Regions from separate parts of the Parabacteroides sp. CAG:2 genome, predicted to be linked through region 1. Evidence: riboswitches for the same ligand, from Rfam matches in the RefSeq annotation. Region 1 holds a riboswitch; each other region holds the start of a gene.
The links. Region 1 has a riboswitch for cobalamin ahead of QVP94_RS00010 (threonine/serine exporter family protein). Riboswitches for the same ligand answer to the same signal wherever they lie in the genome.
Positions count from the first base shown of each region.

Region 1 (3,217 bases):
ATAGGAACCAGCAACGGTATCTGGATCTACGATAGCGATAAGATGACGATCGGCAAACAAATAGAAGGTTCCGGAAATCCGAACGCCGATGGATACGGTGAGTTGTATTATGCCCAGATCGGTACCATGGTACGTGCCAACGACCTTGTCTTTGCCGTCCATCAACAATATGGTTTATTGATAATAGACCCGAAAACCGATAAAATTATCCGTACCATCGCCGCCCCGATCGAGAAAGAGACCGTAAAAGGGCAAGAGAAGGAGATTCAACGAGGTTTCGGCTCTATCGTTCAATCCAAGGATGGTACGCTCTGGATCAGCATGACCCAGAATACGGCCGGGGATGGTTCCGCCTTGGAATATATGCTAAACTTGAACCCCTATACCTTTAAGGTGGACACGGTAAAGATCCCGTTAAGCGAGACCATCGGTGTCGTTCCGAACTCTTGGTACGCATGGACCGCCGACGGTTTCTGCGCCAGTGCCAAGGAAAATAAAATCTATTGGAACGGACAGCCCAAAGAAGGAAGCTGGTTCACCGGCTACCAAATCTGCGGATATGATATCGACAAGAAGCAATTCTTCCAATTGATCGACCTTAGGAAACTGGACTGGGATTGGCGCTTGTACGGAACCGGATTTCGCCTTAACCCAAAAACCGACGAGCTATACACCTTCTTGTATCATGAATTCCAAGATCCTACGCACATGTTAGCTCGTATAAATAACAAAGGCGAAGTGGTACAAGAATATTCGATGATCGTAAACTATTGGTTCCCCGCTATCCCGGTTTTCCCGGATAACGCCGCACCGGTAATATCTTCCGATTTCCCTTCCTCTATCGTATTAACCGAGGAAAAGCCGGTCTATAAACTCGCTTTAGGCAATATGGTGACCGATGAGGACAATATGGATGCCGCCATCGTAAAATCAGTCTCATCCGTTACTCCCTCCAGCCCGATTAACGCGATCGTTCGTAATGACTCCTTAATTATCAGTACAACCTCAGATATCAAGGAATATCAGGAGGCTACAATAACCGTCCGCTTCAACTCGAACGGAAAGATCGTCACCAAGAACATGGTCGTAACAACCGAAGAAGCACCGACAAGCATAGAAGAGCTATCGCAGCCGACCTTGAAAATCTATCCGAACCCGGCGGTTAACTCGATACAAATCAATATCGATACCCCGGCGGAGATAGAGATCTATACATCTCGCGGAACAATGGTCCGGAAATCCACGATCAATCCCGGAGAATCCATCAACGTAAGCGATCTATCCCAAGGCCTCTATTTCATCCGTATCATAACCGGAGGGAAGACAGAGACCGTAAGGATGATTAAGAAATAAAAAAAATTCCTTACCTTTGTGCCCGAATTGGTTTCGTAATGCCTATTCGGGCATACGGATTAAAAGGGAATCCGGTGAGAATCCGGAACAGTCCCGCTGCTGTGAAACTCCTTTAACATTCTAATACTACTTTCGCCACTGGCTCAAGGTAGTCGGGAAGGCATTAGGATGGGAGCTAGTCAGAAGACCTGCCATTCATTTAAGATTCATATCCTCGTGGACTAGGATATAGAGTACAACATAAGAATTAAAAGAAATGATGACAGACAAGGAAGTATTGTTGTTACGGCGCAAATTGGATCTTTTGCTCCGTACGGGAAAATTGTTGATGGAAAGTGCCGCCGACACGAATCGTATCGAGCGAAACATGAAACGAGTTGCCGCCTTTATGGGTATCCCCGAGGAGAAACTGCATATCGATATCCGATGGACCATGATCATGGTGAACGTAAGCGATGAGCGAAATTCCTTCTCCAAATTCCAGAAATGCGAGAAGCACGGAATCAATATGACGGCAATCTCACAGGTAAGCAAGCTTTCATGGCGGGCGATCGAGCAAGATTATTCCTTGGATAAATATGAGGAAGAACTGGAGAAGATCGTTCACCAACCCCGGAATTATACCCCTTATATCGTAGCCATCGGAGCGGGATTCGCATGCGGAGGATTCTGTAAGCTATTTGGATGCGACTGGATGGCATTCCTATTCGCTTCCATTTGCGCTTTCGTCGGGTTTAGGGTACGGGCCCGCTGTGTCGAAGCTGGACTTAACGTATATATGAGTATCGCCGCGGCCGCTTTCGTATCCACCTGCTTGGCATATGCGTCCTCCTTCTCCGGGCTATCCGACACACCTTATCATCCATTATTAGCCTGCGCCTTGTTTATCGTGCCGGGCGTACCCTTGATCAACTTCGTGGATGATATGCTAGACAATCATTTGCTGGTCGGCATCACCCGAGCCTCCAATACGGTCATGATGGTAGCCGCCATGACCTTCGGCATCGCGTTCGCCATGCGGGTACTTGTCATGAATGATGTCGAGATAGATCATAAGTTCAGTGAATTGAGTATGGTTCCACATGATCCGTACTACATATACGCAATAGCGGCAGCAATTTCGGCCATGGGTTTCTCCATGATATTCAACATCCAGCGTCGGCTATTATGGGTAGTGGCCGTAGGAGGTATCATCGCCGTATGTACCCGTAACTTCGTAAACTTCGAGTTGGGATATGGTCCCGTAATCGGCTCGTTCATGGGAAGTTTCGTAGTCAGCGTGCTTGCCGTCAAAGCCGTCCATTGGTGCCACGTTCCCAATCATGTGCTGACCATCCCATCGGTTATCCCCATGATCCCGGGAGTCTTGATGTATCGTTCTTTATTAGCGTTCATTAATCTGCATGGAGTAATCGGTGAGGTCACAAACGCATTCTTCAACGGGATCAATTCCGCACTCATCATTCTTTGTATCTCACTCGGTGTAGCTGTCCCGAACATCTTCGCCCGTCGTTACATCGCCAAAGATCGCCAACGACATTTACAAGAGGAACTGGAAAAGCGCCGGGAAAGAGGGAAGTTCATTGAATGGTGAAAAAACTTTTCCATAAAGATTAGTCCGGGAAAAACTATCGCATAAGGATATGCCAAATTGTTTAACACGTTCAATATATTTAACATATTTCATTAAAAAAAGCCCTATCAATACTATACTTTTGTGACGTTTTGGTGATAGATGTTGCATTCCGCAAGTCTATAAAAGGGAATTTCGGTTAGATTCCGGAACAGAGCCCGCTACTGTAAAACCCATAAGGAGGAAAGTTTCTTCATGCCACTGTCTTTTTTAAAGATGGGAAGGTCGCTT
Region 1 covers NZ_FR885248.1:773-3,989, reverse strand. The annotation lists gene QVP94_RS00015 (DUF5074 domain-containing protein) at 1-1,353, shown strand, start outside; cobalamin riboswitch at 1,365-1,563, shown strand; gene QVP94_RS00010 (threonine/serine exporter family protein) at 1,610-2,947, shown strand; cobalamin riboswitch at 3,063-3,217, shown strand, end outside.

Region 2 (3,217 bases), on a different contig from region 1:
TGAAAGTCTCATGGATCTCTCCATAGGCTTTCTCTTGCGCCGGACTGAGCGGATTCGGCTCTTGCAAGCGGCAGACGGATACTTGCAAACGACCCACCTCTTTCTCGTAACTCTCCAAGATACCCCGTTTCAGCAGACCCTCCAATACCGCAGAGGTATAACCACTGCGTTCCAATAGCTCTTTCTTGGAAAGCTCCTTCGATAAAGCGGGATTCAAGGTATGGCTTAAATCCAAGAAGCTGACCAGCAGAAGCTCTTGCTTCTTCGCTCGTTTCAAATCCTCGAACACCGCCTGTAATTTCGTCTCATCCCGGTAAGCCTCGGCCAAACGGATAAACGCCTGTGTCTTGGGAACGAATCCTCGCTTTAGCTCCTCGCTCACCTCAACCGCCCCTTTCACCATCAAGGAAGAGACGATCGGGACAACATTTCGAAGACCGGTCTTCTTCTCCAACTCCGAGATCGTCAATTTCAAAACCCCGCTAAAAGCATCCAGTACCGCTTGCTCGTTCGGGCGCAAGGGGGCGGTGGCCTCGAAATCCTCATTATAAGTAACCGCCGTCTCGCTTTCCAACTTTAAGCCGGAAGGCAAGGCCGCCTTATACACGTCGCCCAGCTTACATATATAATAAGAAGATATCCATTTCCAGAAACGGAGTTGCGGACGGCGGAGCACCGGCGTGGCATCCAGCAAAGCGTAGATCTCCTTCGTCTCAAAATCGGATACCGGTTCCCGGTCGTGTACCTCCATGACGATGGCCGTATAATATCGTTTCTTCCCGAAATGCACGATCACCCGGCAACCGGGAGTCACGGCGCTTTTCAGATCTTCGGGTATCCGATAGGTATAGCTATTCTCCAAAGGAAGGGGAAGTATGACGTCCGCGTATTTCATTCAAACAGGTGTTTCATTACGAGCCCAAAAATAACAAAAAAGGCCGGACTTCTAAAGCCCAGCCTCTCTCATTTTATTTTCACCTATTTAGAACAAGATCGCTGCCGTGATAGACCATCCACGGTTCTTTCCGGCACCGTCGGAGAGGTTCACCTTCTCAATACTATAGTTATCAGTCAGTCCCAGACCATAATTGAAACCCACCTGCAAGTGACTGATCAGTTCCACGCCGGCACCGAAGTTAAGACCTGCGCTGAAATTCTTCGCCTTCACCTGATCCGCTACGGAACCCGGGATATCCCAAAACTTATCACCGCCTACACGGAAACCGATATACGGACCGGCTGCCAGATACGCCTTGACGATCGGTAAGCCGAATTTCCATTTCAAGTTGACCGGAACATCGATATAATCCGTCTTCATCGAAGTCTTCACCCCGCCAGCCGAGGTCGTTTCCAAACCCTTTTGCGAATACAACACTGCCGCATCGATCCCGACACCCACCAACGGTAAGGTCGTCTCGATCATCGGACCCACTTGGAAGCCGGTGACGTTATCCGCTTTCAACACGTCCGAGTTGAAATGAACAGACGATATATTCACACCTCCCTTGATACCGAATTTAAGCTGAGCGTTCGCCGGAAGCGCCATCAACGCTAGCAAGGCAACCATAACAAGTCCCACAATTTTCTTCATATTCATACTTCTTTTGTTAATTACTCGTTGCAAATAAACGCACTTTTCTAATAATAAACAAATATTCTCTATAGAGTGTTCACGGAATACCCCAGTCCTTTAAACGCAAAGAAAGCATGCATCTTACACACGGAGCTCATCCCGTCGGTCAGATTCATGCTTCTTTCCCTAATTATTATGGCAAAATAATTATCCGAAACCATGAGACGACTTGATAAGAAAACCTTGGATAAAGAATAGTAAAAACCGGATACGGTTCTTGCGTTCTCTTCCGGCCTTTCCTCGAAGCCGTCGAAAATATACACGCCTTGCAGGTCTTCTGACTTACTTCCGGTCTTAAGCGCCTTCCCATTCACTTGAATGAACAGTGGCAACAGTATTGCTCAACCCGTTTATGAAGCTTACAGCAGCGGGACTGTCCGGGATTCTCACCCGATTCCCTTTTAATCCCTATCCGGCGATTGCCGAAAGGGAACAAAGCATGTAGCAAAGATACATAAAGTTTTGATGTAGCCTAACACTTTCCACAAAAAATATCCTTATATTCCCGGTTCCTGATATAGCATAAAGCCGCCCCGATAGCCGTGCGATACTCGGCATACTCCGGTATCTTGAAATGGACATCGCACATCTCCTCCAGACGGGGGAAAATATCCGGGCATTGTGGCAAGCGAGTCAAGTTACCGATCAATACGATATTCTTGATATCGCCATTTAACGAGGCGAAAACAGCTCCTTGCCCGATGGTCTGCAAGACCATATGAACGATACCGAGAGCGATATCCTCAACCTTAGCGTTCGCGTCCGCTTTTCCGAAAATAGAGGCTGTCACGTCCAGCGGCAGGCCGGGTAGCGGATGTGGCGTAATATCCCGGATATGCAAGTCGATATCATTCAGGGAACCATGCTCAGCCAAAGACGCTATTTGGTGAAAGTCATGCGTTTTCAATAATAGCTTAGACAAGCCGAGGATGGTTCCGCCACCGATACCCAATCCCCCGATATGCTCGACCGTGGAGCCTTGTACCTTGACAAAAGAGGTACCCGTTCCCATGCTGACCACCAACAGGCTATCCAGTCCCGTATTATACTGCGCCCCTAGCCCATTTGCGAGGAACTCATCCGTCTTCGCGGTTGGTAAGCCATATAAAGGTTGATCGATATAGGCGCTACCTACACCCGTCAAGATCACTTTCTCTATATTCGAGAGCGAGATGTTATTATCATAAATATATTTACCGAAGGCCCCGAATAAAGAGGTTACCGGATCGGTAGCTTTCACGAACATCGGGTTCTTGATCTTCTTATCCTCCACGCCGACGATCTTGGTCGTGCTACCTCCCACATCTATACCTATAACGATTCCCATGATTCTTTCCCTTTTTAATTGAATAATCGCTACAAAAGTACATAAACCCGCATATAATACTAAAAAAGGCCGGACAAAATCAATTGTCCAGCCTCTCTTTATTTAAAAACCGTAAGGTCTAAACTCCATTTATTCGCCTAACAAGATCTCAAGGATCTGGCAAGCTGCCTTCGATACGGAAGTACCCGGGCCAAAGATAGCGGCAACGCCAGCCTTATACAAGAAATCATAGTCTTGAGCCGGGATTACACCTCCAG
Region 2 covers NZ_FR885254.1:3,580-6,796, forward strand. The annotation lists gene priA (replication restart helicase PriA) at 1-895, opposite strand, end outside; gene QVP94_RS00660 (porin family protein) at 983-1,591, opposite strand; cobalamin riboswitch at 1,884-2,086, opposite strand; gene coaW (type II pantothenate kinase) at 2,106-2,960, opposite strand; gene scpA (methylmalonyl-CoA mutase) at 3,090-3,217, opposite strand, start outside.
Region 2: another riboswitch for cobalamin. It lies ahead of QVP94_RS00660 (porin family protein); the one in region 1 lies ahead of QVP94_RS00010 (threonine/serine exporter family protein).

Region 3 (3,217 bases), on a different contig from region 1:
TACAGATGGATCGTAAGCAATGGATTCCGGCGGAAAGCCAGTTTATCAGCCGGCGTATTTTGGTTACCCGGTCTGAAATCAACGGTAAGCAATTAGGGGCTTTGCAGTTACGCCGTTTACATGGAATTAACGTGACTCGGATCAATCGTGCGGGGCTGGAGTTGGTAGCTACTCCTAATCTGGTCTTGCAAATAGGCGACCGGGTGACAGTGGTCGGTAGTGAATTGGCGGTGGAGAAAGTTGCCGAGACGCTGGGTAATTCAATGAAACGCTTGAATGAACCTAATTTGGTGACTATTTTTGTTGGTATAGTTTTGGGTATTATCGTGGGAAGTCTTCCTATTAGTTTTCCGGGTATTCCTCAACCGGTGAAATTAGGATTAGCGGGAGGTCCGTTGATCGTTGCGATATTGATAAGCCGGTTCGGTTATCGTTATAAATTGGTTACTTATACCACGCAAAGTTCTAATTTACTATTGAGGGAATTAGGAATCACGTTGTTTCTCGCCTGCGTGGGATTGAGTGCGGGTGAAGGTTTTGTCGATACGATAGTCAATAAGGGTGGTGTAGCTTGGATCGGTTATGGTTTTATAATAACGTTATTGCCTCTACTGATTATCGGTTGTGTGGGAAGGTATTTTTATAAACTGAATTATTTTACGTTGATGGGATTGATTGCGGGAAGTACGACCGATCCTCCTGCGTTAGCCTATTCCAATATGGCGGCAGGAAATGATGCGCCGGCGGTTGGATATGCGACGGTTTATCCATTGACCATGTTTTTGCGTGTGTTGACCGCACAGTTAATGATATTATTCTTTTATACATAGAATAAATATTTTGTTGTTAGTAATGTTTAGAAAAGTGTAAACTCCCTAGCCTTCCGCCGAAGTGATTCGCCGGGGGGCTTTTTTGTTGCTAATCAAAAAGTAAACATGTATCTTTGCGGCCAATCAAGGTGTAGATGTTATCGATTCCGATAATAATCAGTAAAAGGGAATCCGGTGCGAGTCCGGAGCTGTACCCGTAGCTGTAAGTCCTTGGAGCCCCGGCAAATCTTGTTGCCACTGCCTATCGGATAGGCGGGAAGGTAGCCGACAGAGGGTGGACGAGCCAGAAAACCTGCCATGATTTTGTTATGCGACGTTTCGGGTGAAGACGTTGGTAAACCTAAGAATTATTATGCGAGATTTATATCTTATAAGATGTCTGTGCGTTTTTAGCGTATGGTTATTTTCTTTGGGTGTCGCTTTCGGTCAACAGATCGATACGACGGCCTATCACGAGCTTTCCGGGGTGGAAGTAGTGGAGAAGGTACGTCCGTCGGTCACCCGTGAAGGTACGCCTTTGCAAATTATGGACCGGGCGGGAATCGATCGCTTGGGAGTACAAGACCTATCCGAGGCCGTGAAACGCTTCTCGGGAGTTACAGTACAGGATTATGGGGGGATCGGAGGATTGAAAACGGTCTCGGTACGTAGCTTGGGAGCGAAGCATACCGCCGTCAGTTACGATGGGGTGACGATTACGGATGCGCAAAGCGGGCAAGTCGATATCAGCCGTTTCTCGTTGGATAACGTGGAGATGGTTTCCTTATCGATCGGACAATCGGATGACATCTTCCAAACGGCAAGGGTGTATGCCTCGGCAGGAGCCTTGAATATACAAACCGGAAAGCCCACGTTTAAAGACAAATCGTTTCATACTTATCTTAAGGTTAAGGGAGGTTCCTTCGGGCTTTTTAATCCCGTGCTGCATTATGATCAAAAATTAGGAAAGCGTTGGAGCGCATCCTTACATGGTGATTTCGTGCGTGCGGATGGGCAATATCCCTATACATTGATTAATGGGGAATTGGAGACGAGAGAGAAGCGTAGAAATAGCGATATCCATGCTTACCATTTGGAAGGTAATCTATTCGGCGATTTTGGAAGGGGAGGCGAACTTTCCTTTAAGGCGTACTATTTTGATTCGGAGCGGGGGCTTCCCGGTTCTGTTAATTTATATAACAAGAACACTTCTGAACGATTATGGGATAATAACTTTTTCGTGCAATCGGGGTATAAGAATGTTCTTAATGAGAAATTTACGCTACGGGCCATGGCTAAGTATAATTATGCTTTTACTCGTTATTTAGATATAAATGATAAATATGCTGCGGGCGAACAAGTCGATTTGAATACACAGAATGAGTATTATGGCTCTGTAGGTTTGCTGTATACTCCTATAAAGTATGTATCGGCGACGTTGACTACGGATTTAACTCGCTCTATGCTGGACAATAATTTTGTGAACGGCCCTAATCCAAAGCGAATGGCCTCTCAATCAGTACTAGCGGTGCAATATAAGAACAGTCGATTCACGGCTACCGCTAGTTTATTGGGAACATATATCACTGATAAAGTGGAGCAAGGGGAAAAACCGGATGATAAGAGGCGTTTATCCCCGGCTGTAAGTTTGTCTTGGCGGCCATTCTCGGAAAGTACTTTGCGGATACGTGCCTCTTACAAAGATATATTCCGGGTTCCTACATTTACGGACTTGTATTACCTCCGTATGGGAAATACAAATTTGAAACCGGAAGAAACTTCCCAATATAATGTAGGGGTAACATGGAGTTCTTCCTGTGGGGATTGGCTGCGGCATTTCAGTATTTCGGCGGATGGATATTATAATACGGTGAAAGATAAGATCGTGGCTTTACCTACCATGTATGTTTGGAAGATGATGAATATGGGCGAAGTGGATATTAAAGGGGTAGATGTAAATTTATCTACACAATTCCGATTGCCCTTACGAATGAGCTTGCTTTTGGCTTCCACTTATTCTTTTCAATACGCGGTTGATGTGACAGATCCGGAAGCTAAGAATTATAAGGATCAGATTCCTTATACACCTCGTCATTCTGGCACGGTTTCCGTAACCTTGGAAAATCCATGGGTAAATGTCTCTTATATACTGACTGCGGTTGGTGATCGTTATGCATTGCCGCAAAATATAGATCGGAACAGGATTGATTCTTATATAGAACAGAGTATTTCTATAAATCGAGATTTTCGTTTTCGATATTTCGGTTTGCGTTTGCAAGGTGAATTGTTAAATCTTGCGAACGTGAATTATGATGTTATTCAGTATTATCCCATGCCGGGCCGTTCTTGGCGTTTAAGTATTTGTTTATCCTATTAGTAAACTATAAAAGTAAAGTAATGAAAAAGAA
Region 3 covers NZ_FR885297.1:110,917-114,133, reverse strand. The annotation lists gene QVP94_RS10030 (putative transporter) at 1-830, shown strand, start outside; cobalamin riboswitch at 940-1,144, shown strand; gene QVP94_RS10025 (TonB-dependent receptor plug domain-containing protein) at 1,183-3,186, shown strand; gene QVP94_RS10020 (DUF5074 domain-containing protein) at 3,207-3,217, shown strand, end outside.
Region 3: another riboswitch for cobalamin. It lies ahead of QVP94_RS10025 (TonB-dependent receptor plug domain-containing protein); the one in region 1 lies ahead of QVP94_RS00010 (threonine/serine exporter family protein).

Region 4 (3,217 bases), on a different contig from region 1:
TATTCAAGGTTCCACCTACGGCTGAATGTCCGTAAAGTACAGAAGCCGGTCCCTTTAATAATTCAATAGACTCGATACAGGATAGATCGGGTACGGGATAAGAGTTGTTTATTGCCGAACGTTCATCGCGGATACCGTCTATCATCATGATAGAATGATCGAAACCACGGATCGACAATTGTTGAAATGCGCCATAAGATGTCTGGAATCGTACGCCCGGCATAAAGCGTACCGCATCTTGGATATTACGGATACCTCGCAACTCCAGACTACTCGCCGTAATGCTATTAATTGAAATAGGAAGATATTTCATAGGTACGTCCAACTTCGTGATTTGTGGACGTGGCTTGCGTGCGGCGGTCGCTACGACTTCTTGAATATTGAATGTCGTATCGGCGAAATTCGTGTACTCATTCTTGTGTTGTGCCTGCATCGTACTGATACATAAGGCTGTCAACGGTAAGATTGTCAAAACTCTTTTCATATATTTAGCATTATAACTGTTTATTGTATGCATGTGAAATCCCTTTCGAAAGAAATTCCATTTTCCTTCGAATGAAAATTTAGTTTCTTTCGGAAGGAATTACTTTTTCTTCCGAAAGGAATAAAACATAGATTTGGAGAACTTTTTTAGTCCTTCTCTACCGCATAAGCTTTCTTCTTATCAACGATATCGATCATCTTATGTTTAGCCATGAAACGGGCATGTTCGATGAAGATCTTCTGAATATCCGGATTCTGTCCCAGACCTTCCATAAATACGCTTACCTCGTAGCCTTTCTTTTCCAGTTCCTCTTTCCAATCACCGGCGATATCGTTTTTCGCATGGTCTCCGGCGACAAACATAAATGGCATCAACAAGACTTTCTTCGTTCCATTGGCCTTTACTTGGGCTACCATCGTATCAAAAGTAGGATAGCCCTCGATGGTTCCTACGGAATAATCCTTGAATCCCTTCTCCTTCAACATATAATCCAACATGGCATATTGAGCCGTCGCCGGAGTATAAGTGCCATGGCCTACCAATAAAGTAGCGCCTTCTTTCGCCCCATTTTTTGTGATAGCGACGATTACCGCCTCATAATCCTCCGGTGTATACAATAAAGGATTACCGATACGAATCTCCTTGAAAGAAGATTTCATGGTGGCAACATCCTTACGTAAGGATTCCATCTCGATACCTTCGATTATATTCGTGGATTGGATCAAGACATGTGTATAACCATCAGTCTTTAATTTTTCCAAGGCCTCGATCGGGTTCAGTTTCTCTACGCCACGAGCTTTTAAGCGGCGCATTACAATGCGAGAAGTCCATGCCTCACGCAACTCAACATCTTTGAAAGCTTCTTTCGCTTTTTGATTGATCGCGTCGATTGTCAAGGCACGGGTATCATCATGGGTTGTTCCAAAATGTACCATCAATAAAGCGGCCTTATCGCCCGGTTGTAAAGAGGCGAATAAATCGGATGCTACAAAATTCTCGCCATCGTGCGCACGACAAACTAGGCTGATGACCAGCAGGAAGAAAGATAGTAAGTGTTTCCTCATCATATGAATATATTAATAATTAGATTACATATCAATCCCACGGAGACAACGTATTATTCCGTCTCCAACATCTTTTGGATATAGGTGATATTTCTATCCTCTTAATTGCTCCTGACCCCGGGAGGAATTAATCATTACTTCGCTTGGCAGGTTTCCTGACTGGCTCGGAAAGCAACCTTCCCATCTTTCTTAAGACAGTGGCATAGCAGAACGCTTTCCTTTTCAAGAGCTTCACAGTAGCGGGCACTGTTCCGGATTCTAACCGGATTCCCTTTTATAGAGTTGTCGGTAGACAAACTCTATCACCTAAGCGGTCGCAAATTTATATAAATAATCCCGAAAAGTAACAACATCTTTCAAAGAATCCCTGTTTCAATAGCATCTTTTTTGTTTAACATCAAATAAATAGATATGGAATGGATAACTAATTTACTTCAACATTATCCGGAGCTAGCTATTTTCATAACCTTAGCTCTCGGTTTCTGGATTGGCAAGTTTAAGATAAAGAAGTTCACGCTGGGAACGGTTACCAGCGTATTATTGGTCGGTGTATTGATCGGGCAATTGAAAATCGATATAAGCGGACCGTTAAAGTCCGTCTTTTTCTTGATGTTCCTCTTCGCTGTAGGATATAGCGTTGGGCCACAGTTCTTCCGGGGATTGAAAAAGGAAGGTCTTCCTCAAATGCTTTTCGCCGCCGTCATGTGTATATTTTGTTTGATCGCTCCTTTTTTGTTAGCGAAACTTATGGGATATAACGCAGGCGAGGCCGCAGGATTATTGGCGGGCTCCCAGACGATGTCGGCAGTATTAGGAGTTGCCGAAGATACGATCGGACAGATGAATATTAGCGATACGGATAAAAGCGCTATGGTAAATGTAATGCCCGTGGCCTATGCGGTAACTTATATTTTCGGTACGGCAGGATCCGCATGGTTAGTGAGTGATATCGGGCCACGTCTTTTAGGAGGACTCGACTACGTGAAAAAAGCCTGTAAAGAGCTAGAGGCTAAAATGGGAAATAACGACGAGAGCGAGCAACCGGGCTTTATGCCTGCCGCCCGTCCGGTAACTTTCCGGGCCTATAAGATTAGTAATGAATGGTTCAAGGATGGCAAAAGCGTAAAGCAGTTGGAGGTGTATTTAGACCAATTGGGACGGCATTTGTTCGTGGAGCGTGTCCGTATTAATAATGTAGTAACCAATGTTAAACCGGATTTGGTTTTACATACCGGAAATGAGGTTGTCCTAAGCGGTCGCCGGGAATTCGTGATCGGAGAGGAGAACTGGATTGGCGACGAGGTCAATGACATTGAATTGCTCGATTTTCCGGCAGAGACGTTACCCGTACTAGTGATCCATAAGGAATACGTGGGGAAAAAGATCTGCTATTTACGCAATCAATCGTTTATGCATGGTGTTAGCATCAAGTCCGTAAGGCGTGCGGGTATCAATATCCCGGTCTTGGCCGCTACGGTGATAGATTCCGGTGATATGTTGGAATTGGTGGGTATGAAATCAGAGGTAAATAAAGCGGCTACGACTTTAGGATATCCCGATCGCCCAACCAATCAGACCGATTTGATTTTCGTGGGTATCGGTATTTTCTTAGGGGGAATTTTAGGTTCGCTCGCGATTCATTTCGGAGGTGTCCCGATCAGCCTGAGTA
Region 4 covers NZ_FR885305.1:68,581-71,797, reverse strand. The annotation lists gene QVP94_RS11690 (TonB-dependent receptor) at 1-484, opposite strand, end outside; gene QVP94_RS11685 (sirohydrochlorin cobaltochelatase) at 631-1,548, opposite strand; cobalamin riboswitch at 1,677-1,874, opposite strand; gene aspT (aspartate-alanine antiporter) at 1,960-3,217, shown strand, end outside.
Region 4: another riboswitch for cobalamin. It lies ahead of QVP94_RS11685 (sirohydrochlorin cobaltochelatase); the one in region 1 lies ahead of QVP94_RS00010 (threonine/serine exporter family protein).